DNA from 4 places in the Bradyrhizobium sp. CCBAU 53340 genome. Region 3 is predicted to be linked to each of the others. Evidence: predicted binding sites of a transcription regulator. Region 3 holds the regulator's gene; each other region holds the start of a gene.
What was found. The regulator LexA, encoded in region 3, represses DNA repair genes until DNA is damaged. The targets are predictions, from matches to a motif close to TGTTCNNNNTGTGTTCNG.
Positions count from the first base shown of each region.

Region 1: XH89_RS04035 (DNA recombination protein RmuC) is a predicted target of LexA. The motif match lies at 2,347-2,364, and genes of this name have one in related genera.
Region 2: XH89_RS29215 (PA0069 family radical SAM protein) is a predicted target of LexA. The motif match lies at 2,443-2,460, and genes of this name have one in related genera.
Region 4: XH89_RS26345 (ImuA family protein) is a predicted target of LexA. The motif match lies at 2,182-2,199, and genes of this name have one in related genera.

Region 1 covers NZ_CP030055.1:864,391-869,791, forward strand. Annotated here, with positions in the region: gene XH89_RS04030 (MFS transporter) at 1-974, opposite strand, end outside; gene XH89_RS04035 (DNA recombination protein RmuC) at 1,116-2,315, opposite strand; gene def (peptide deformylase) at 2,486-3,013, shown strand; gene fmt (methionyl-tRNA formyltransferase) at 3,151-4,086, shown strand; gene truA (tRNA pseudouridine(38-40) synthase TruA) at 4,086-4,823, shown strand; gene dapE (succinyl-diaminopimelate desuccinylase) at 4,997-5,401, opposite strand, start outside.
Region 2 covers NZ_CP030055.1:6,178,547-6,183,947, forward strand. Annotated here, with positions in the region: gene XH89_RS29205 (ribonuclease HII) at 1-691, opposite strand, end outside; gene XH89_RS29210 (VOC family protein) at 768-1,223, opposite strand; gene XH89_RS29215 (PA0069 family radical SAM protein) at 1,249-2,421, opposite strand; gene XH89_RS29220 (phosphoketolase) at 2,632-5,016, shown strand; gene XH89_RS29225 (acetate/propionate family kinase) at 5,021-5,401, shown strand, end outside.
Region 3 covers NZ_CP030055.1:3,861,663-3,867,063, forward strand. Annotated here, with positions in the region: gene XH89_RS18330 (ComEC/Rec2 family competence protein) at 1-2,128, shown strand, start outside; gene XH89_RS18335 (hypothetical protein) at 2,139-2,573, opposite strand; gene XH89_RS18340 (hypothetical protein) at 2,766-2,969, opposite strand; gene lexA (transcriptional repressor LexA) at 3,156-3,857, opposite strand; gene glp (gephyrin-like molybdotransferase Glp) at 4,034-5,245, opposite strand.
Region 4 covers NZ_CP030055.1:5,564,182-5,569,582, forward strand. Annotated here, with positions in the region: gene XH89_RS26340 (DNA polymerase Y family protein) at 1-1,431, opposite strand, end outside; gene XH89_RS26345 (ImuA family protein) at 1,328-2,116, opposite strand; gene XH89_RS26350 (putative DNA modification/repair radical SAM protein) at 2,279-3,514, shown strand; gene XH89_RS26355 (UdgX family uracil-DNA binding protein) at 3,514-4,953, shown strand; gene XH89_RS26360 (inorganic phosphate transporter) at 5,078-5,401, shown strand, end outside.

The DNA of each region.
Region 1 (5,401 bases), 3.0 Mb from region 3:
AGCGAATAACGCCGCGCGACAAAGCCGCCGGCAAAGCCGCCGATCAGCGTCGCAGCGAGGCCAACGCCCTTCACGATCGCCGCATAGTCATTACGGGTGAAGCCGAGGTCGATCACGAACGGTGCCGTCATCGTGCCGGAGAACGCGTCGGTGAACTTGAACAGCACGACGAAGGCAAGCGCGGCAATCGCGTCCTTGCGCGACAGGAATTCCGAGAAGGCGCCGATCGTCGCCTGCAGCACGCGCGTGAACGCGGTCTCGTCGTGCGTCGCTGCTTCCGCCCGTACGGACTGCTCGGGCTCGGTCGCGACCAGTGCCGTAATGGTCCCGATCAGGACCATCGCCGCCATCACCACATAGCCCCACATCCAGGCCGACGGGCGGGCAATGCCGCTGCTCTCGAAGCCGGAGACGATGAACAGCGCGCCCGCGGTCGAAACCAGCATGCCGATGCGATAGGCCGCGACATAGGAGGCCATGCCAGCCGCCTGCTCGCTTTCCGGCAGGCTCTCGACGCGGAAGGCGTCGACCACGATGTCCTGCGTCGACGACGTCATGGCGACGAGGAGAGCGGCAAGAGCCACGAAGAAGATCGAGCGTCCCGGATCGGTAACCGCGAGCAGCAGGATGGCAACGATCAGCAGCAGTTGCGAGAACAACAGCCAGCCACGGCGGCGGCCGAAGGCACGGGTGAACGCCGGCACGTGCAGTGCGTCGACGAGCGGCGCCCAGAGGAATTTCAGCGTGTAGGGCGTACCGACCAGCGCGAACTTTCCAATGGTCTCGAGATCAACGCCGGCCTCCCGCAGCCACACCAGCAGCGTCGAGCCCGACAGCGCCAGAGGCAGCCCGGAGGAGAAGCCGAGGAACAGCACGATCAGCACCCGCGGCTGCAGGTAGACAGCGAGACTGTCACGCCAGGAGGTCGAAGGGGCCTCGGGGGCGCCGGAAGAAGTCGCGTCGGGTGCGGTCATGGGGAGGTGTTAGCAGATTCTGGCCGTGATGCCTCGGCCACAAATACCGTCATGCCCGGGCTTGTCCCGGGCATCCACGTTCCTCGTGCCGTTGAAAAGACCGTGGATGGCCGGGACAAGCCCGGCCATGACGGCTGAGAACTACTCCCCCGCCTGGAGCTTCCGCGGAAACAGCTCGCCCGCACCCGTCGCCACCAGCCGCGGGCCCTCGGGCGCATCGGTCTTGCTGAAATCGAGCTCCTCGATCCGGCCCGCCCGCTTCTCGATCTTGTCGGCGGAGATCAGGATCTGGCGGACGTCCTCGTTGGCGTCGGCGAAGTGCTTCTGCAATTTCAGCACGCGGTCGCGCAGACGGCCGAGATCGTCGCCAAGCTTGATCACTTCGGTCTGGATCTGGTCGGCGGCATCGCGCATGCGCGCGTCCTTCATGATCTGCTGCATCACCTGGATCGCCAGCATCAGAAGCGAGGGTGATACCAGCACGACGCGGGCCCGATAGGCCTTCTGGATCACGTCGTCGAAACCGTCATGGATCTCGGCGTAGACCGATTCCGATGGCACGAACATCAGCGCCATCTCCTGGGTCTCGCCGGTGACGAGGTATTTTTCCGCGATGTCGCTGACATGCTTCATCACGTCGCCGCGTAGCCGCTGCGTGGCGAGGCGCTTCTCTTCGTCGGTGCGGGCATCGTGCAGCGCGGTCATCGCCTCCAGCGGGAATTTCGCGTCGATGCAGAGCGGGCGCTGGTCGGGCAGGAACACCACGCAATCGGGCCGCTTGCCGGTCGAAAGCGTGAACTGGAATTCGTAGGACCCCTTCGGCAGGCCGTCCTGGACGATCGCCTCCATCCGCGCTTGTCCAAACGCGCCGCGCGACTGCTTGTTGGCGAGCACGTCGCGCAAGGTCGTCACCTGCGTGGTGAGGTCAGTCAGGTTCTTGTGCGCGCTGTCGATGATGCCGAGCCGCTCGTGCAGCGCGCGCAGGCTCTCCATGGTGTTGCGGGTCGAATGTTCCATGGACTGGCCGACCCGGTGGGTCACCGAATCCAGCCGCTCGTTCACCGCCCGCGCCATCTCGGCCTGGCGCCCGGCGAGCGTCTGGGTCATGGCGTCGACCCGGCCGGAGGCCTCGCTCTGCGCGTGCAGCACCTGGGCGAGGCGCTCTTCCAGCTCGTCGGCCCGGATCGCGCTCGCCATCGCGAGTTCCGCGCCCCGCCGCCCGGACCTGGCGATCACCACGGCAATCACCACCAGCAGGATGAGTACGAGGGCGCCGAAGCCGATCAGCACATCGATTCCGCGCACCGGCCAGTCGCCCAGCATGAAAATGATCTCGTTCATGGCTGCCCTTCTAGCCGATTCGCAGCCCAGAGCGAACGAAGAGAGAACGGTGGGGCTAACGGCCCCCTCATTTTTATGGTTAACGAAAGCTGAAGTTTTATGGTTAGCGAACCGTTAACGTGTTCCCGGCCGCATTGACCGCTTGTCGCGCGCGGCTTAAATCGCCCGCCATGGCCCTCAGAGAAATCATCATCCTGCCCGACAAGCAGCTGCGCCTCGTCTCCAAGCCGATCGAGAAGGTCACGTCGGAGATCCGCAAGCTTGCCGACGACATGTTCGAAACCATGTACGACGCGCCCGGCATTGGCCTCGCTGCGATCCAGATCGCGCAGCCGCTGCGGCTGATCACCATGGACCTCGCCAAGCCCAACCAGGACGGCGAGACCAAGCCGGAGCCGCGTGTTTTCATCAACCCCGAGATCCTCAGCTCGTCCGAAGAGCTTTCGGTCTACGAGGAAGGTTGCCTCTCGATCCCCGAATATTACGAGGAGGTCGAGCGCCCGGCGAAGGTGCGGGTGCGCTTCACCGATCTCGACGGCAAGGTGCACGAGGAGGACGCCGAAGGCCTCTACGCCACCTGCATCCAGCACGAGATCGACCATCTCAACGGCGTGCTGTTCGTCGACTATCTCTCAAAGCTCAAGCGCGACCGCGTCATCAAGAAGTTCGAGAAAGCCGCCAAGCGCGCGGGGGAGTAGAGCCCGGCTCTCACACGTCGTCATGGCCGGGCTTGACCCGGCCATCCACGCCTTGCTTGCTTTGTCACCAAGACCGTGGATGCCCGGGACAAGCCCGGGCATGACGGAGAACCAGAACTCTCACCGAACGCAGCCACATGCCCCTCCGCCTGATCTTCATGGGCACGCCCGATTTCTCCGTGCCGACGCTGCTCGAGCTCGTCGCGCATGGCCACGAGATCGTGGCCGTCTACACCCGCGCGCCGAAGCCGGGCGGCCGGCGCGGGCTGCAGATGCAGCCGACCCCGGTCGAGGAAGCTGCGCGAAAACTCGGCGTGCCTGTGCTGACGCCGAAGACGCTGAAGACGCAGGAAGCGCTTGCCGAATTCGGTGCCTTTGAGGCCGATGCCGCAGTCGTCGTCGCCTATGGCATGATCCTGCCGCAGGCGATCCTCGATGCGCCGAAGCTCGGCTGCTACAACCTTCACGCTTCGCTGCTGCCGCGCTGGCGCGGTGCCGCGCCGATCAACCGCGCGATCATGGCCGGCGATGCCGAGAGCGGCGTCATGGTGATGAAGATGGATGTCGGCCTGGATACCGGCGACGTCGCCATGGCCGAGCGTCTTGCCATCACGGACAACATGACCGCGGCCGATCTGCACGATCGCCTCTCCCGTCTCGGTGCCGACCTGATGGTGCGCGCGATGGCGGCGCTCGACCGCGGCGGGCTGCAGCTGAAGAAGCAGAGCGAGGACGGCGTCACCTACGCTGCCAAGATCGACAAGGCCGAGGCGCGGATCGACTGGAGCAAGCCTGCGCACGCGGTGCTGCGCCATATCCACGGTCTTTCGCCGTTTCCCGGTGCCTGGACCGAACTCTCAGGCGTCAACGAAAATGCGCGCGTCAAAATCCTGCGCTGTGAGCTTGCGAAGGGATCGGGAGAGCCGGGCACGGTGCTGGATCATCAGCTCACTATCGCGTGCGGCGAGGGCGCCATACGCATTCTCGAGCTTCAGCGCGAAGGCAAGGCGCGGATGCCGGCCACTGACTTCCTGCGCGGCGTGAAGGTTGAGCCGCCGATGCGGCTGGTCTGATGCCCCGCTACAAGCTCACCATCGAATATGACGGCGCGCCGTTCTTCGGCTGGCAGATCCAGGACACGCTGCCGTCGGTGCAGGGCGCGTTGGAAGCAGCCGTGAAGGCGATGACCGGTGCCGATTTGCGCGTGCACGGCGCCGGCCGCACCGATGCCGGTGTGCATGCGCGCGGCCAGGTCGCGCATGTCGATGTCGAGAAGCAGTTTCCACCTGGACGCTTTCGCGATGGGTTGAACGCGCATCTGCGCCCGCATCCGATCGCGGTGCTCGAGGCCGAGATCGTGCCCGATACGTTCGAGGCGCGCTTCTCGGCGGTGAAACGCCACTACCGCTACCGCGTCATCAACACCCGCGCCAATCTCGCGCTCGACGTCGGCCACGCCTGGCGCGTGCCGCGCCGGCTCGATGCCGACGCCATGCATGCCGCCGCTCAGCGCCTGCTCGGCAAGCATGATTTCACGACCTTTCGCGACACCGAGTGCCAGGCCAAGTCGCCGGAGAAGACGCTCGATCAGCTCGACGTCACGCGCGACGGCCGCGAGATCATCATCGTCACCTCGGCGCGCTCGTTCCTGCACAGCCAGGTGCGCTCGATGGTGGGATCGCTGGTCTGGGTCGGCGAGGGACGCTGGACCGCGGACGATCTCTCCGCAGCGCTCGCCGCCCGCAACCGCGCCGCCTGCGGCATCGTCGCGCCGCCGGAAGGGCTGTATCTGATAAAGGTGGATTATTGAGGTACGTGTGCGCGTCGAAAGCGCGCTCTCGCCACACACTTGGTGTCATGCCCCGGCTTGACCGGGGCATCCAGTACGCCGCGGCCTCTCGGTTCTATCACAATCGTTTCGGAGTACTGGATCGCCCGGTCAAGCCGGGCGATGACAGCGGAATGCTTGGCGAAGACTGCGCCCTACCCAAAATACCGCGTCAGTATCCCGCGATACACCTTGGTCAGCTTCTCCAGATCCGTCACCGGCACGCGCTCGTTGATCTGGTGCATGGTCTGGCCGACCAGGCCGAATTCGATCACTGGGCAATAGCTCGAGATGAAACGGGCATCCGAGGTGCCGCCTGAGGTCGACAGCTCAGGCTTGCGGCCCGTCACCTCTTCGATCGCCGACACCGCAAGGTCAGTGAACGGGCCCGGCTTGGTCACGAATACGTTGGAGTTCGATGGCTCCCAGACGATGCGGGCCTTGATGCGGTTGCCGCAGGCTTTGGCGAGGCGCGCCTCGACCAGCTCGCGCAAGGATGCTTGCGTATGGTTGTCGTTGTAGCGGATGTTGAATCTGGCGCGGGCCTCGCCGGGGATGAC
Region 2 (5,401 bases), 2.3 Mb from region 3:
AGGGCATATGCTTGGCGCGGGCGGCAGCGACGGGGGCGAAGAAGCTGCGGTGGTGGATGGTGGGACCGAGGCGGTCCAGAGCGTCGAGATGCTCGGGCACGCCATAGCCCTTGTGCTGCTCGAAGCCATAGCCCGGACAGTCCAGCGCCAGCGCGCACATCAGCCGATCGCGCGTCACCTTGGCGACGATGGAGGCGGCGGCAATCGAGAGCACGATGCCGTCGCCGCCGATCACGGCCTCGCAGTCGCAAGACGTGTCGAGGCGGTCGCGGCCGTCGACGAAGACGTGGCGAGGCGGCTCGGGCAATGCGACGATCGCGCGCTTTAGCGCCCAGAGCGAGGCGCGCAGGATGTTGTCGCGGTCGATTCGCGCTGGGGACGCGACCGCGACCGAGACCTGCGCGGTGGCGCATATCTTGTCGAACAGCTTCTCGCGCTCTTCCGCCGTCAGCCGCTTGGAATCGTCGATGCCGCGCGGGATGCGGTCGGGGTCGAGAATCACGGCAGCCGCAACCACGGGGCCCGCGAGCGGCCCGCGGCCGGCCTCGTCACAGCCTGCGATCGGCCAGACGCCGCGCTTGATCAGCGCACGCTCGCGGCGGAAGCTCGCCTTGGCAGGTGCGGCCTTCTTCTCAGCGGCCTTCTCTGGCGCGTCCTTGGCCGGCTTCTTGGCAGACTTGTCCCGAATCATGGCCGGGATCGTGCGCAAGCGGCCTCCCTTGCGCAACCGGGAACCCCGGACAATTCCCGTTATTCAGACGATCCCCCTACTCCGCCAGATGCACCCGCCGGTCGTCCCCGACCTCGATACCGGGCGCGACCACGACCTCCCAGGGGTGGCCGTCGGGATCGGCAAAATAGCCGGAATAGCCGCCATAACCGGTCTCGTGTGCGGCCTTCAGCAGCGTGGCGCCATGACCAAGCGCAAACGCCAGCACGGTATCGACCTCCTCCCGTGACGCGCAGTTCCAGGCGAGCGTGACGCCGCGGAAGGTCGTGGGTCTCGGCTGGTCCGGCAAATGAGCGTCGCCCGCGAGCTGGTCCCAGGGAAACAGGCCGAGCACCGGCCCGCCAGTGTCGTAGAACGCCACGGCTTCGCCGGTCGCCTTCAGCCGGCGCGAAAAGCCCAGCGCGTCGTAGAAGGCGATGCTGGCGCGGATGTCGCTGACGCCCAGCGTGATCACCGTCAATCGCGGTACCGGAGTTGGCACTTGCTGACTCATTTACACACCTCATCCAGTCCGCGCTTCAGAACAGGCTGAGCTGCTCGCCGTTCTGTTTCGGCCGCGCAAAGTGATCCGTGGTCAGCTTAGAGCGGCGCTTGTTGAGACCGAGCCTGTCGCAGGCGATCTCGAAGCGGCGGCCGATGGTCCAGGCCATCGGGCCCGTGCCCTTCATCCGCTCGCCCCATTTCGAATCGTAGTCGCGGCCGCCGCGCATGTCGCGGATCAGGGTGAAGACGTGGCGATAGCGGTCGGGATAGTTCGCCATCAGCCATTCGCGGAACAGGTCGCGCACCTCGAGCGGCAGCCGCAGCAGTACGTAGGAGGCTTCCTTGACACCGGCATGCGCGGCGGCATCGAGGATGCGCTCGATCTCGGAATCGTTCAGCGCGGGAATCACGGGCGCGACCATCACGGTGGTGGGAATGCCCGCCTCCGAAAGCTGCTTCAGTGCCTCCAGCCGCTTCGGCGGCGTTGAGGCCCGCGGCTCCATGGTGCGCGCCAGCTTCGGATCGAGCGAGGTCACCGAGATCGCGACCTTGGCGAGGTTGCGTTTGGCCATGCGCGCGAGAATGTCGATGTCGCGCGTCACCAGCGCGGACTTGGTGACGATGCCGACGGGATGGCCGGTGCTCTCCAGCACTTCGAGAATGCCGCGCATGATTTTGCGCTCGCGCTCGATCGGCTGATAAGGATCGGTGTTGGTGCCGATCGCGATCATCCGCGGCTCGTAGCCTGATGCGGCGAGTTCCTTCTCGAGCAGAACAGGCGCCTCGGGCTTGGCGAACAGCTTCGACTCGAAGTCGAGCCCCGGCGACAGGCCGAGATAGGCGTGCGTCGGCCGCGCGAAGCAATAGACGCAGCCATGCTCGCAGCCGCGATAGGGATTGATCGAGCGGTCAAAGCCGATGTCGGGCGAATCGTTGCGGGTGATCACCTTGCGCGAGGTGTCGACGCCGACGCTGGTCTTGAACGGCGGCAGCTCCTCCAGGCTCTGCCAACCATCGTCGAAGGCGACACGGGCCTCGGCCTCATAACGGCCGCTGGCATTGGACTGCGCGCCACGCCCTCGCCGGCGCGCGCGGTCGATGGCGACGCCAAGTTCGGGGAAATCGGCAGGGAAATCAGAAGGCGCACCCGCCGGCTCGGAGGGCGCCGTGACCGGCGGGTGCTTGAGAGCAGAAGAAGCTGGACTCATGCACTCAAGATAGCACGACAAAGGAACAAATCAAGAACAAGAATCAAGAACGCGAAAACAACCCCATGCACAGTAGCGCTGCCCAAACTTCGCGCGCGGTCCCTTGACCTCACGCAACACCGCGTGAGCCCGCTCCCGTTTGATGCCGCGGAAGGATCGATCTCGCCGGAACCCGGTTGATGACGATCCCCTGTGAAGGTCGGCATGATCATGACATTTCAACGACAATCGTCCGCAGCAAGCAGCGATCTCGATCTGCTTGATCGCTACTGGCGTGCAGCCAACTATCTCTCGGTCGGGCAGATCTATCTGCTCGACAATCCATTGCTGCGCGAACCCCTGCGGCCCGAGCACATCAAGCCGCGCCTGCTCGGCCATTGGGGTACGACGCCGGGGCTGAACTTCATCTACGCGCACTTCAACCGCGTCATCCGCGCGCTGGACCTGAACGTGCTCTATATCTGCGGTCCCGGTCATGGCGGTCCGGGCATGGTTGCGAACACTTATCTCGAAGGCAGCTACAGCGAGATCTATCCCAACATTCCGCGCGATGCGGACGGATTACGCAAGCTGTTCAGGCAGTTCTCTTTCCCCGGCGGCATTCCGAGCCACGCCGCGCCGGAAACGCCGGGCTCGATCCATGAAGGCGGCGAGCTCGGCTATGCGCTGGTGCACGCCTATGGCGCGGCGTTCGACAACCCCGATTTGATCGTCGCCTGCGTCGTCGGCGACGGCGAGGCCGAGACCGGCCCGCTCGCGGCCTCCTGGCATTCCAACAAGTTCCTCAATCCCGCGCATGACGGCGCGGTGCTGCCGATCCTGCATCTCAACGGCTACAAGATAGCCAATCCGACCGTACTCGGGCGGATGCCCGACAACGAAATCCGCGATCTGTTCCGTGGGCTCGGCCATGAGCCGCTGTTCGTCGAAGGCGACGATCCCAAGGCGATGCATCAGGCCATGGCTGATGCGCTCGACGTCGCGATCGCCAGCATCCGCTCGATCCAGCAGAACGCCCGCGACGGACGCAAGATCGAGCGACCGCGCTGGCCGATGATCGTGTTGCGCAGCCCGAAGGGCTGGACCGGCCCGAAGGAGGTCGACGGTAAGAAGGTCGAAGGTTTTTGGCGCGCGCATCAGGTGCCCGTCGCGAACTGCCGCGAGAACCCCGCGCACCTAGAGATCCTTGAAGACTGGATGCGCAGCTACGAGCCGGACAGACTGTTCGACGCGAGCGGTGCGCTCATTCCCGAGCTTCAGGCCCTTGCGCCGCAAGGCGATCGCCGCATGGGCGCCAACCCGCACGCCAATGGCGGACTGCTCAAGAAGGAGCTGAAGCTGCCCGACTTCCGCAGTTTTGCCGTTGACGTGCCGCAGCCCGGCGGCGTGACCGGAGAAGCCACGCGCGAGCTCGGCAAATTCCTGCGCGACGTCATCCGCCTCAACGCCGGGGAGCGCAACTTCCGCATCATGGGTCCCGACGAGACCGCATCAAACCGGCTCGATGCCGTGTTCGACGCGACCGAACGCGTCTGGATGGAGCCGATCGAATCTTACGATGTGCATCTCGCACAGGACGGCCGCGTGATGGAGGTGTTGAGCGAGCATCTCTGCCAGGGCTGGCTCGAGGGCTACCTGCTAACCGGGCGGCACGGCTTCTTCTCCTGCTATGAGGCCTTCATCCACATTGTGGATTCCATGTTCAACCAGCACGCCAAATGGCTGAAGGTCACGCGGCACCTGCCGTGGCGGCGCCCGATTGCCTCACTGAACTATCTCCTGACCTCCCATGTCTGGCGCCAGGACCATAACGGCTTCAGCCACCAGGACCCGGGCTTCGTCGATCTCGTCGCCAACAAGAAGGCCGACATCGTCCGCATCTATTTCCCGCCTGACGCCAACACGCTGCTGTGGATCGCCGATCATGCCTTACGCACCTACAACCGCATCAACGTCATCGTCGCCGGCAAGCAGCCGGCGCCGCAATGGCTGTCGATGCAGGAGGCAGCGACGCATTGCGATGCCGGCATCGGCATCTGGACCTGGGCCGGCAACGAGGACGCAGGCAGCGAACCCGACGTGGTGATGGCCTGCGCGGGCGACGTGCCGACGCTGGAGACGCTCGCGGCCGTCGATCTCCTGCGCAAGGCGCTCCCGGATCTGAAAATCCGCGTCGTCAACGTCGTCGACCTCATGACGCTGCAACCGCAGGAGCAGCATCCGCACGGCCTTTCCGATCGCGACTTCGATAGCCTGTTCACGAAGGACAAGCCGGTGATCTTCGCCTATCACGGCTATCCCTATCTGATCCATCGGCTGACCTACAACCGCACCAACCATGCCGGCCTGCATGTGCGTGGCTTTGCCGAGGAAGGCACCACGACGACGCCATTCGACATGGTCGTGCTCAACGGCCTCGACCGCTATCACCTCGCGATCGAGGCGATCGAGCGCGTGCCCGGTCTCGCGACCAAGGCCGCGCCGGTGAAACAGCAACTCCGCGACAAGCTGATCGAGCATTCGGCTTACGTCCGCGAGCACGGCGAGGACATGCCTGAGATCCGCGACTGGGTCTGGCCGGGCAAGACGGGTTGATCCGATGCCGGCGCCAGAAGTGGTCCTCGTCCTGAACTCGGGTTCATCGAGCATCAAGTTCGGCCTGTTCGATATCTCTGCAGCCGAGCCCGCCCTGCTCTGCAAGGGCCAGTTCGACGAGCACGAGGACAAGCCTCGCCTCGTCGTGACAGACCCTACGGGCGAAAAGCTGTTCGAAAAGCGAAAGGACGAGGCCGATGCCGAAGGCGGCCATCTGTTCGCCGATGTGCTCGCCTTTGTCGACGGCCGGTTCGGGCAAGGCAGGCTGCGCGCGGTCGGCCACCGCGTCGTCCATGGCGGGCCGGATTATTCAGGCCCGGTCGAGCTGACGGACGGCGTCATGACAAGGCTTGCGGCGCTGACGCCGCTGGCGCCGCTGCACCAG
Region 3 (5,401 bases):
CGGCGCCGGGCGATTGTTTCCCTGGGTGCCGATCGCCTTCGGCTGCGGCATCGCGCTCTACTTCGCCGCCGATCACGAGCCGGTGCTGTGGGTCACGGCTACGACAGCGGTCGCGCTTGCGATCGGTGCGATCCTGTTGCGGCGGAGCCGCCTGTTTGCGCCGGCCATCATGATTGCGGCGGTCGCGGCCGGGTTCGCCATGGCGACCTGGAAAACGGCACGCATCGCGCACACCGTGCTCGCCAAGCCGCTGTATTCGGTGTCGCTGTGGGGCTTCGTCGAGACCCGCGACATCCGCGAACGCACCGACCGTTTCATGCTGCGCGTCACCGCGATGGAGGCGCAGCGCAGCGACGTGAAGCTCGAACGCGTCCGCCTGTCCGTGCGGAAGGGCACGGCGCCCGATGTCGGCAGCTTCGTGCAGCTGAAGGCGCGGCTGATGCCGCCGCTGTCGCCGCTGCGACCCGGCAGTTACGATTTCTCGCGCGATATGTTCTTCCAGGGCATCGGTGCGTCCGGCTTTGCGATGGGGGCGATTACCACCGTGACGCCGCCCGTGTCAGGCGGATTGCAGCTACGCTATGCCGCGATTATGCAGGGCCTGCGCGATGCGATCGACGCGCGCATCCGTGCCACGCTCGACGGCGACAACCGCGCGATCGCGACCGCGCTCCTCACCGGACGCCGCGATGCGATCACGACGCCCGTCAACGATGCGATGTTCATTTCCGGCCTCGGCCACGTCTTGTCGATCTCCGGCTATCACATGGCCGTCGTCGCCGGCGTCGTCTTCTTTGCGGTTCGCGCGCTGCTTGCGTTGATCCCCGGCCTAGCGGTCGGCTTTCCCATCAAGAAATGGTCGGCCGCTGCGGCGCTGGTGGCATCCGCGTTCTACCTGCTGCTCTCGGGCGCCGAAGTCGCAACGCAGAGATCGTTCTTCATGACCGCGGTCGTGCTGATTGCGGTTATCGTCGATCGCCGCGCCATTACGTTCCGCACCCTAGCCGTGGCCGCGCTGATCGTGCTCGCAGTGGCGCCGGAAGCGCTGGTGCATCCGAGCTTCCAGATGTCGTTTGCTGCAACGCTCGGGCTGGTCGCGATGGTGCAGATCGGCATGCCGAGCCTGTTGGCCTCGCCCGATCATTCGACGACGGCGCGCATCGCGCTGTGGGGCGGCCGCGAGATCGCGATGTTGTCCATGGCCTCGATGATCGCAGGGCTGGCGACCACGCCTTACGCCGCCTTCCATTTCCACCGCGTTACGCCCTACGGCGTGCTCGCCAATCTCGGCGCTATGCCCGTGGTCTCGGCGCTGGTGATGCCGGCGGGGCTGCTGGGACTGCTCGCAGCGCCCTTCGGGCTCGACGGCGTGTTCTGGTGGTTGATGGGGATCGGCATCGACTGGATGATTTTGGTCACGCGCTGGGTGGCGGCGCTACCGGGCGCTGTCGGCCATGTCGGCGCCTTCGGTACGGCGCCGCTGATCGCTGCGAGCTTGGGCCTGGTCCTGATGGGTCTGCTGCGCACACCGCTGCGTTGGTCGGGAGCGGTCGTGCTCGTGGCCGCGACCATCTGGGGTCTTTCCGTCCGGCAACCCGATATTCTCATCGCCGGTGACGGCCAGAACGTTGCGGTGCGAGGCAGGGACGGGCAGCTGCATCTGATCAGGACGAGGAAGGACAATTTCCTGCTCAAGGAGTGGCTTGCGGCGGACGCTGATCCGCGCGACGCGGCCAGCGGTTCGCTCGGTGACGGCGTTTCATGCGACGATGCCGGCTGCGTGACACCGCTTGCCGACGGCCGCATGGTTGCGCTGGCCCTGCGCATCGACGCGCTGGCCGATGATTGCAGCCGCGCGGCACTGGTGGTGACGACAAGGCCTGCGCCGCCGGATTGTCGCGCGATGGTGGTCAACCGGCCGCGTCTGGCGAGCCAGGGCGCGCTGACGCTAACACCCCGCGGCGATGGTTTTGCGATTGCGGCGGTGAGGGCGAGGGGCGCAAATCGCCCCTGGTCGCCGGCGGCGGCCGGCGATGGAGATTTCGAATTGACCCTCGTGCCACGGTCGACAGCTCCGCGCTCCAAGGACGCAACACCGTCCGAAGCCGACCTTCAGGCCGAGGATTAAAACCGACGGTTCAACCGATCGGCAGGCCCGGAGTTGTCGACTGTCTGTCGGCCACCACCTGCGGCTTGTGCTCGCGCTCGCCGAGCGGCTGGGTCACAGGCAGTTGCAGCACGGTTGCGCGCTGGCCTTCGACGAGCTGCGTCACCAGCACGTACTTGCCGTCGGGGAATTCGATCGCGTCGTGATGACGATCGGGAATGTGCGGATCGATCTTGCCGAACTTGCCGACGCGGGAATTGACGGTGCGCGTCCAGATCCAGCGGTTGTCGTAGCGGACGTTGTCGGCGAAGGCGAGCTCCGTTCCCGGCAGCAGGCAGACCGCGACCGACATGTCGGCTTCGGAGGCGAAGCCGCGCGTCGAGGTGCCGCGGAACGTTGTCGTGACGATGGTCTCGCCAACTTCTGCGGGACGTGTCGCGACGGCATGCAGGCTATAGTCACACATCGGGTGCTCCTCATGCAGGGATAGCGACCCACGTCCCTTATCGAGGCGCAGGCCTCTACCAGAGTGTAAGCATGAAAGCTCCGCTCGGTTGTAGGCAAATCTGCGGCTTGGATCCGCAAGCTACAATCACAATATCTTTCCCGAATTCGCTAGGAACAAAGCCTGCGTCCGCGCATTCGGCAAGCTTCTCCGTCAGCGTCCGGCCGGCGCCGACCAGCCCGAATATTGCCAGGCAGGCTGCGCCCGCTGATCCATGGCGTTGCGGGCATCGCGGAATTGCGCGCTGGCTGCCTGCGGCGCCTTGCGCGCGTGATGCTGGGGCTGCTTGGCAAAGGCCTGCGACGCAGATGCTGCGATCAGCATAAGCGTGACGGTGCTCAAGATGGTCTTGCGCATGGTTGTCTCCTCGGTCTCCTGATGGGCCTCGCGAAGCGATAACGCTTCGTTGCGGCGTGCCGAGGATGTAGCGCTGAAGAGGTGGCCGGATAATCTGTGCAAAACCAGAAAGACTATCCAGCCGGAGCGGACAATCGTCCGCTCCATCAGTCGATGGCGATCACCGATCGCGCGAGAGCGAGGCGCTCAGTATTTCCGGTACAGGCCGATCAGCTTGCCCTGGATCTTGACCCGGTTGGGCGGAAGGATGCGGACCTCATAGGCGGCATTCGCTGGCTCCAGCGCGATCGAGGCACCGCGGCGGCGGAAGCGCTTCAAGGTCGCCTCCTCATCGTCGATCAGGGCGACCACGATATCGCCGGTGTCGCAGCTCTCGTTGCGCTGGATCAGTGCCATGTCGCCGTCGAGAATACCGGCGTCGACCATCGAATCGCCGCGCACCTCGAGTGCGTAGTGCTCGCCCGCACCCAGCATGTCCGGTGGGACGCTGATGGTGTGGCTGCGGGTCTGCAAGGCCTCTATCGGTGTACCGGCCGCGATCCGGCCCATCACGGGCACCGCGACGGGACGCTCGCCCTCGTCGGCGGGCGGGCTCGACGTCGTGCGCAGCTTGCCGAGATTGCCCTCGATGACGCTCGGCGTGAAGCCGCGGCGATTGCCGGCGGCGGCCTGCAGCTCGGGCAGCTTGATCACTTCGATGGCGCGGGCGCGGTTCGGAAGGCGGCGGATGAAGCCGCGCTCCTCGAGCGCCGTGATCAGGCGATGGATGCCTGACTTCGAGCGCAGATCGAGCGCGTCCTTCATCTCGTCGAAGGAGGGCGGTACGCCGCTTTCCTTCAGCCGCTCGCTGATGAACCGCAGGAGCTCGTATTGTTTGCGCGTTAACATCTCGACCAAAATCCCCCTGACGATGTCGTTCGATTCCGAGACGCTGGATTCAGCGATAAGCCGCTACATGCTCGAAACAAATCATGAACGGACACTATATGTTCGATACATGTTCCGCAACTGCTTAATTTACCGTGAACGCCACAAAGTTCGCGGAACGCACGCGAACGAAGCGGTCAGGCGGGCAGTCGCAATACCTCGCAGGGCATGCCGGCCTCGGCCTTCGGCGCAAACGGCGCGCGCACGAGAAGTGCCTGTGCCGCAGCGAGATTCGCAAGCAGCGAGGAATCCTGGTGATTGACGGGAACGGCGACGAGCGTGCCGTCGTCACGTGTGTCGAGGCGCGCGCGCAAATAGTCCTCGCGCTGGTCGTTGGCGCCGACGTCGCGGCCGAGCACGGCGCGTTCGCGGCGGTGATGAATCACCGAGCGGCCTGATAACGCGCGAATCAGCGGCACCATGAACAGGAAGCCGCAGACGTAAGATGACACCGGATTGCCGGGCAGGCCGATCACCCGCATTGCCCCGAGCTGCCCGTTCATCATCGGCTTGCCCGGCCGCATCGCGATCTTCCAGAACGCCATCGCGGTGCCTTCATCGCGGAGCGCCTGCTGCACCAGATCGTGGTCGCCGACCGAGGCTCCGCCGGTCGTGACCAGGATGTCGGCGCCGCTCTCGCGCGCGCAGCGGATGCCGGCGGTGGTGGCGGCAAGCGTGTCGGCGGCAACGCCGAGATCGATGGTGTCGGCGCCCTCGCTGCGGGCAAGCGCATGCAGGGCGTAGCCGTTGGAATAGACGATCTGGCCGGGGCCGGGCGTGGTGCCCGGCATCACCAGCTCGTCGCCGGTGGCCAGGATCGCGACTTTCGGACGGCGGCGAACGGCAAGCTGCGGGCGGTTCATGCCGGCAGCGAGGGCCAGGTCGCGCTCGGTCAGCCGCGCGCCCTGGCGCAGCAGCACGTCGCCCTCGCGAAAATCGATGCCGGCAGGGCGGATGTGCCGGCCGGTCATGGCGGCTTCCTTGATCGTGATGCGCCCGCCGTCGGCAACGGTATCCTCCTGGATGATGACCGCGTCGGCGCCGTCGGGAACGACACCGCCGGTGAAGATCCGCACGGCTTCGCCGGCGCCAACGGTTCCTGCGAAGGGACGGCCGGCTGCAACCTCGCCGATGACAGCGAGCTGTGTGTCGACCTTCGCCGCATCGGCCGCGCGGACGGCATAGCCATCCATCGCCGACATGGCCTGCGGCGGCTGCGTCCGCAGCGCCGCGACGTCGCGCGCCAGCACACGGTGAAACGCCTGGTCGAGAGCGACCGCTTCTTCAGCCAACGGCTCTGCGCCCGCAAGCACGGCGGCAAGCGCATCGGATACCGGCATCAGGGCCACGGCGAACTCCCGCAACATCAGCAAAAGACTCGGTCGGCAAGGTTTCTAGCCGAGCGGCGAGGCCGACGCAAAAGGCCAGGGGATGATCTGCAATGCGCGCGGGATTCTCTGCGGCGTGCTGGCGGCCGCCGCCCTTGACGATCTCCAGCGCAAAGG
Region 4 (5,401 bases), 1.7 Mb from region 3:
CCACCATTCCATCGCGATGCGCTCGGGTCCTTCCACCCGCACCACCGCATGTTTTGCGCGCCGCCAGGTGAATTGATGCGGCGGACCGTCAGGCACGGTCGCAAACGGCACCGTGACCGGCTCCGGCTTGTCGAACAGCCTGAGGGGCCGCAGCGGCGGCTCGCCCTCGGCACGATCTGGCCACTCGGCCTGCATGGCAGCAGTAAGATGATGCTGGGCAGGCGCAGCCAGCACCGCTTGTTCGGGGACATGTGTATCCTGCGGGAGATGCACGACGACGCGCTTTCCGCCGATGCGCGCGGCGATGCGGTCGATCAGCGCGGCAAGCTCGTCATTGTCGTGGACATGGGCATCGAGATCGCGCTGCTCCTGCACCACGATCTCGGTACGGCTTGCCGACAGCCGCACCATGTCGAAACCGAAACCGGGATCGAGGGGATCGGCGAGCGCATCAAGCCGCTCGCGAAACAGCCGGTCGATGACGGCGCTCCGCGTCACCGGACGCCCGGTCTCGACCGTGATCGCACGCACCACGCCGTCGGTGCGGAAGAACGCGGCTTCAAGACGACGCGCGCCCTTGCCCTGCTTCTCCATGGACGCGATCAACGTGTCGGCGAGCCGCGACAGCGTCATCGCGATCATGGTGTCGGTCGCGATCGGCTCGGCAAAGCGCTTTTCCACGATGTAATCGGGCAGCGGCTTGCGCGGGCTGATCGGCGCATCGCCCTGCCCCAGCGCATGCGCAAGCAGCGTGGAGAACCGCGCGCCGAACCGCGCCGTGATTTCGCCCGGCGAACGCGATGCGACATCGCCAATGGTCTTCAGACCGGCACGGCGCAGACCGGTGGTGATCGTCTCGTCCGCACCGAGCGCGGACACCGGAAACCGGTCGATCGCCGCCGCCTCCCCGCCATCGGCGACGATGCTGCCCGTGGCCTGCCGCGTCAGCGTGCGCGCGCAGACCGAGGTGCTGGCAATCGCCGCGCTGACGGCAAAGCCTTGCCGGCCGAGCGCGCGAACCAGCGTCTGCAACAGCGCGGCCTCGCCGCCGAACAGATGCGCGCAGCCGGTGATATCGAGGAACAATCCATGCGGCGGATCGAGCGCCACCAGCGGCGTGAAGCGGTCGCACCAGTCGGCGATGTCGCTGAGCGTTTTTGCATCGGCTACGACATCGGCGTCGAACACTTTTAAATCCGGACACATCGCTCGCGCGTTCGCAAGCGGCTGGCCGATGTACAGGCCGAGACGTTCGGCCGCCTCATCCAGCGCGTGGATCACCAGCGCATTGTTGTTCTTGATAACGACAATGCTTGGTTCATTGGTGTTACCCAGCCCGGCGCTGCTGAAGAACCGCTGGATCCGGTCGATGGGCAGGCGCGGCAGCCACAGGCTGAGGATACGCCGACGGTTCACTGAACTGGCACTCATCACACTTCCATTCCATGATCCACCGGCCGCACGGGCCATGACGATTGCGCAACAGCTCGACATCGAAGCGCGGCGCGCCCCAGGCGTCCCATGCCGAGCCCGGCGGTGAATGCGCCGCGCGCAGCATCCATCGCGTCTCCGCGGTCGACGGCAGCGGCTGTGCCGCCATCCGCAGCAACAGACCGGTGACGCCGGACGACTGCGCCGCCAGCGTCAGCTTGCGGCTTGCCACCAGATCGAACTGCTTGGTCTCGCCCCAGAGCTCGAGCACGACGGCGCCAAGCGCATCGCAGGCGAGCGCATCGGCCGAAGTGCGCAGCGCGCTCTCGACGTCGGCGGCACGCACCATCACCACGCGCCGCGGATCGAGGCCGAGCTCAGCGAGCCCGCTCATCGACAGCGCGCCGGTCTCCACTTCCGAGAAATCCTGTCGCACCCACAGCATCGGCCGCTGCGTCGTGACGCGGCCTGCAAGCCCGGTGACAAAACCCGTCGCGGCCGTGCCCTGGCGCCCTTCGCAAAACACCTCGTGGATCGCCGCGCGCGCAAGCCCACCCTTCAACGCGCGGTCGGCCTCGCTATGGCCGAGCGCGATGCGGTCGTGCTGATGCACGACCTGCGCCGTCTCGATCCGCTCGATCTGGCTGCGCAAGGTCGCAAGCGCGCTCATGCGTGCGCCGCTCATGCTCGCCGCTCCTTCAGAGGTGATTGCCGGAGGCTCTCAAAAAGAGAACCAGCGGCTGGCTCATTTGTTCATGATATGTTCTAATATAAAGCTAACGGGGCGCGAAGAGTCAACCGAATTGCGCTCAATCGGATTCATGAGCTGAATCAAAGGGATTCCAGGATGGACGTACAACGCAAGCTGGAGATCCTGGCGGATGCCGCCAAGTACGACGCCTCCTGCGCCTCCAGCGGCACCGAGAAGCGGGATTCCAGCGACGGCAAAGGCATGGGCTCGACCGCGCCGGGGATGGGCATCTGTCATTCCTACGCGCCGGACGGACGCTGCATCTCACTGCTCAAGGTGCTGCTGACCAACGCCTGCAATTACGATTGCCTCTATTGCGTCAACCGCGCTTCTTCCAACGTGCCGCGCGCCCGCTTCACCATCGACGAGGTGGTCAAGCTGACGCTCGACTTCTACCGGCGCAATTACATCGAAGGACTGTTTCTCTCCTCCGGAATCATCCGCAGCCCGGACTATACGATGGAGCAAGTGGTGAGCGTCGCGCGAAAGCTGCGCGAGGAGCATCACTTCCGCGGCTACATCCATCTCAAGACCATTCCGGAGGCCGACGACGCGCTGATTGCGGAAGCCGGCAGATATGCCGACCGTCTCTCCATCAATATCGAGATGCCTGACGAGACCAGTCTGCAGCAATTCGCGCCGGAGAAGGACGTGCGCGCGATCCGCCGCACCATGGGCCGGCTGCGGCTGAAGCTCGACGAGGCCGAGGAAGACCGAAGCACAAAGACGAAGGCCAAGCCGCAACGTTTTGCGCCCGCGGGCCAAAGCACGCAAATGATCGTTGGTGCCGACAGCGCAAACGATCACACCATTCTCCATACCAGTGCCAATCTCTACGGCTCCTACCGATTGCGGCGCGTCTACTATTCCGCCTTCAGCCCGATCCCGGATGCCAGCCGCGCGCTGCCTCTGGTCCAGCCGCCCTTGCTGCGCGAGCACCGGCTCTACCAAGCCGACTGGCTGATGCGCTTCTACGGTTTCGACGTCGGCGAGATCGTCGACGACAGTGCGATGCTGCCGCTCGACATCGATCCAAAGCTCGCCTGGGCGCTGCGTCATCGCGACCGTTTCCCGCTCGACGTCAACCGCGCCAGCCGCGAGGAGCTATTGCGCGTGCCGGGCTTCGGCACCAAGGCGGTCGAGCGCATCATCGCGACGCGCCGCACCACCACGATCCGCCTGTCCGATCTCGCGCGGCTGCACGTGCCGAAGCACAAGGCGCTGCCGTTCATCGTCCTCAGCGATCACCGCCCTACGCCGCACCACCTCGATGAAGCGCGATTGATCGAACGGTTCAAACCGAAAGCAATGCAACTGGGGTTCGGATTCTGATGCAGTACATCACTCTCGACACCGAAACCGATTTCGACGGCTGGCGCAAAGCCGCACGCAGCCTCGTGCTTCATCATGTGCAGCCCACCGACGTCACCTGGGCCGTGCGGGGCGGCGCTGCCGACTTGTTCGCGCCGCCCGCACCCTCTCCGATCCTCGAAGTGAACGACGGCACGTTCAATGTGTCGGCAAAATTCGTCGATCTCGCAAAATCAGCAATCCTGCATCGCGATGGCGAGCGGTTTGCGATTCTCTATCGTCTGCTCTGGCGGCTGAAGGACAATCACGATCTCATCGAGGTCGCGACGGACCCTGACGTCGCGCAGGTCATTGCGATGGCGCGCGCGGTCCACCGCGACGAGCACAAGATGCACGCCTTCGTGCGCTTTCGCGAGATCGGCAGGGAGCGCGCGGCGCATTACGTCGCCTGGTTCGAGCCGGAGCATCACATCGTCGAGCTCGCCGCTCCATTCTTCGCCAGGCGCTTTGCCGACATGCCCTGGTCGATCCTGACACCCGACCTCTGCGCGCATTGGGATGGCCACGCGCTGTCCTTCACTCCGGGCGTCGCCAAGAGCGAGGCACCGGGCGAAGACCGGCTGGAGGAAACCTGGCGATGCTACTACGCCAGCATTTTCAATCCGGCACGACTGAAGGTGAAGGCGATGCAGACGGAGATGCCGAAAAAATACTGGAGGAACCTGCCCGAGGCTTCGATCATTAAGCCCTTGATCGAGGACGCCGAGCGCATGACCGGCGCCATGATCGCCAATGCTGCAACCGACCCGCACAAGCCTCAGAAGCGGCCGGAGGCTCCGATGAAACGCAAGACCACAGCCAATGATCTCGAAGCGCTCCGCGAGGAAGCCGCGCATTGCCGCGCCTGCCATCTCTACAAGGACGCAACGCAGACGGTGTTCGGCGAGGGCCCGAAGGATGCCACCATCATGCTGGTCGGCGAACAGCCCGGCGACAAGGAAGATCTCGCCGGCCATCCCTTCGTCGGCCCGGCCGGGCAGATGCTCGACCGCGCGCTTCAAGAAGCCGGCGTCGACCGCACGAAGGTCTATGTCACCAACGCGGTGAAGCATTTCAAATTCGTGCCGCGCGGCAAGATCCGCCTGCACCAGAAGCCGACGACGCCGGAGATCAAGGCGTGCCGGCAATGGTACGAGCGGGAAGTTTCGGCAATCCAGCCCGAGCTGATCGTCGCGATGGGCGCGACTGCCGCCCAAAGCGTGTTCGGCAAGATCACGCCGATAGGCAAGACCCGCGGCCGGCTCATAGACCTTCCCGACGGACGCAAGGCTCTAGTGACGGTGCATCCGTCTTACCTGCTGCGACTGCCTGATCCTGAAGCCAAAGTGGTGGAATATCAGCGTTTTGTCGAAGACCTGAAGATCGCCGCCGCGTTGCAGAAGACCTCGCGCGCGGCCTGACGCGGCGCTGGATACTTGCAGCAAGCCGCGGAGAACTCGCGCCATTTCAAGTGCCTGCCTGTCATTTCAACCGCCTGTCACACGCCGCGCGCAAAATCGCGGCCTTGGGACAGGAGAATTTCCAATGAGTGACGTTGTTTTGCCGGGCTCCATCGAGCCCGCTTTGAGCAAGGGGCCCGACCTCAATCGCGGATTCCATCCGCTTACCGGTGTGATCTATATGGGCGTGATCGCCGCCGCATTGCTGTTCGTCGCCTACAGCATCTGGGTCGACGTCGATGCGACCGGCACGCAGGTCAAGACCTTTGCTCCCTTCCTCCTGCTCTTCGTCGCGCTTCTGATCGCGCTCGGCTTCGAGTTCGTGAACGGCTTCCACGACACCGCCAACGCGGTGGCGACCGTGATCTACACCCGCTCGCTGCCCGCTCATGTCGCCGTGGTGTGGTCC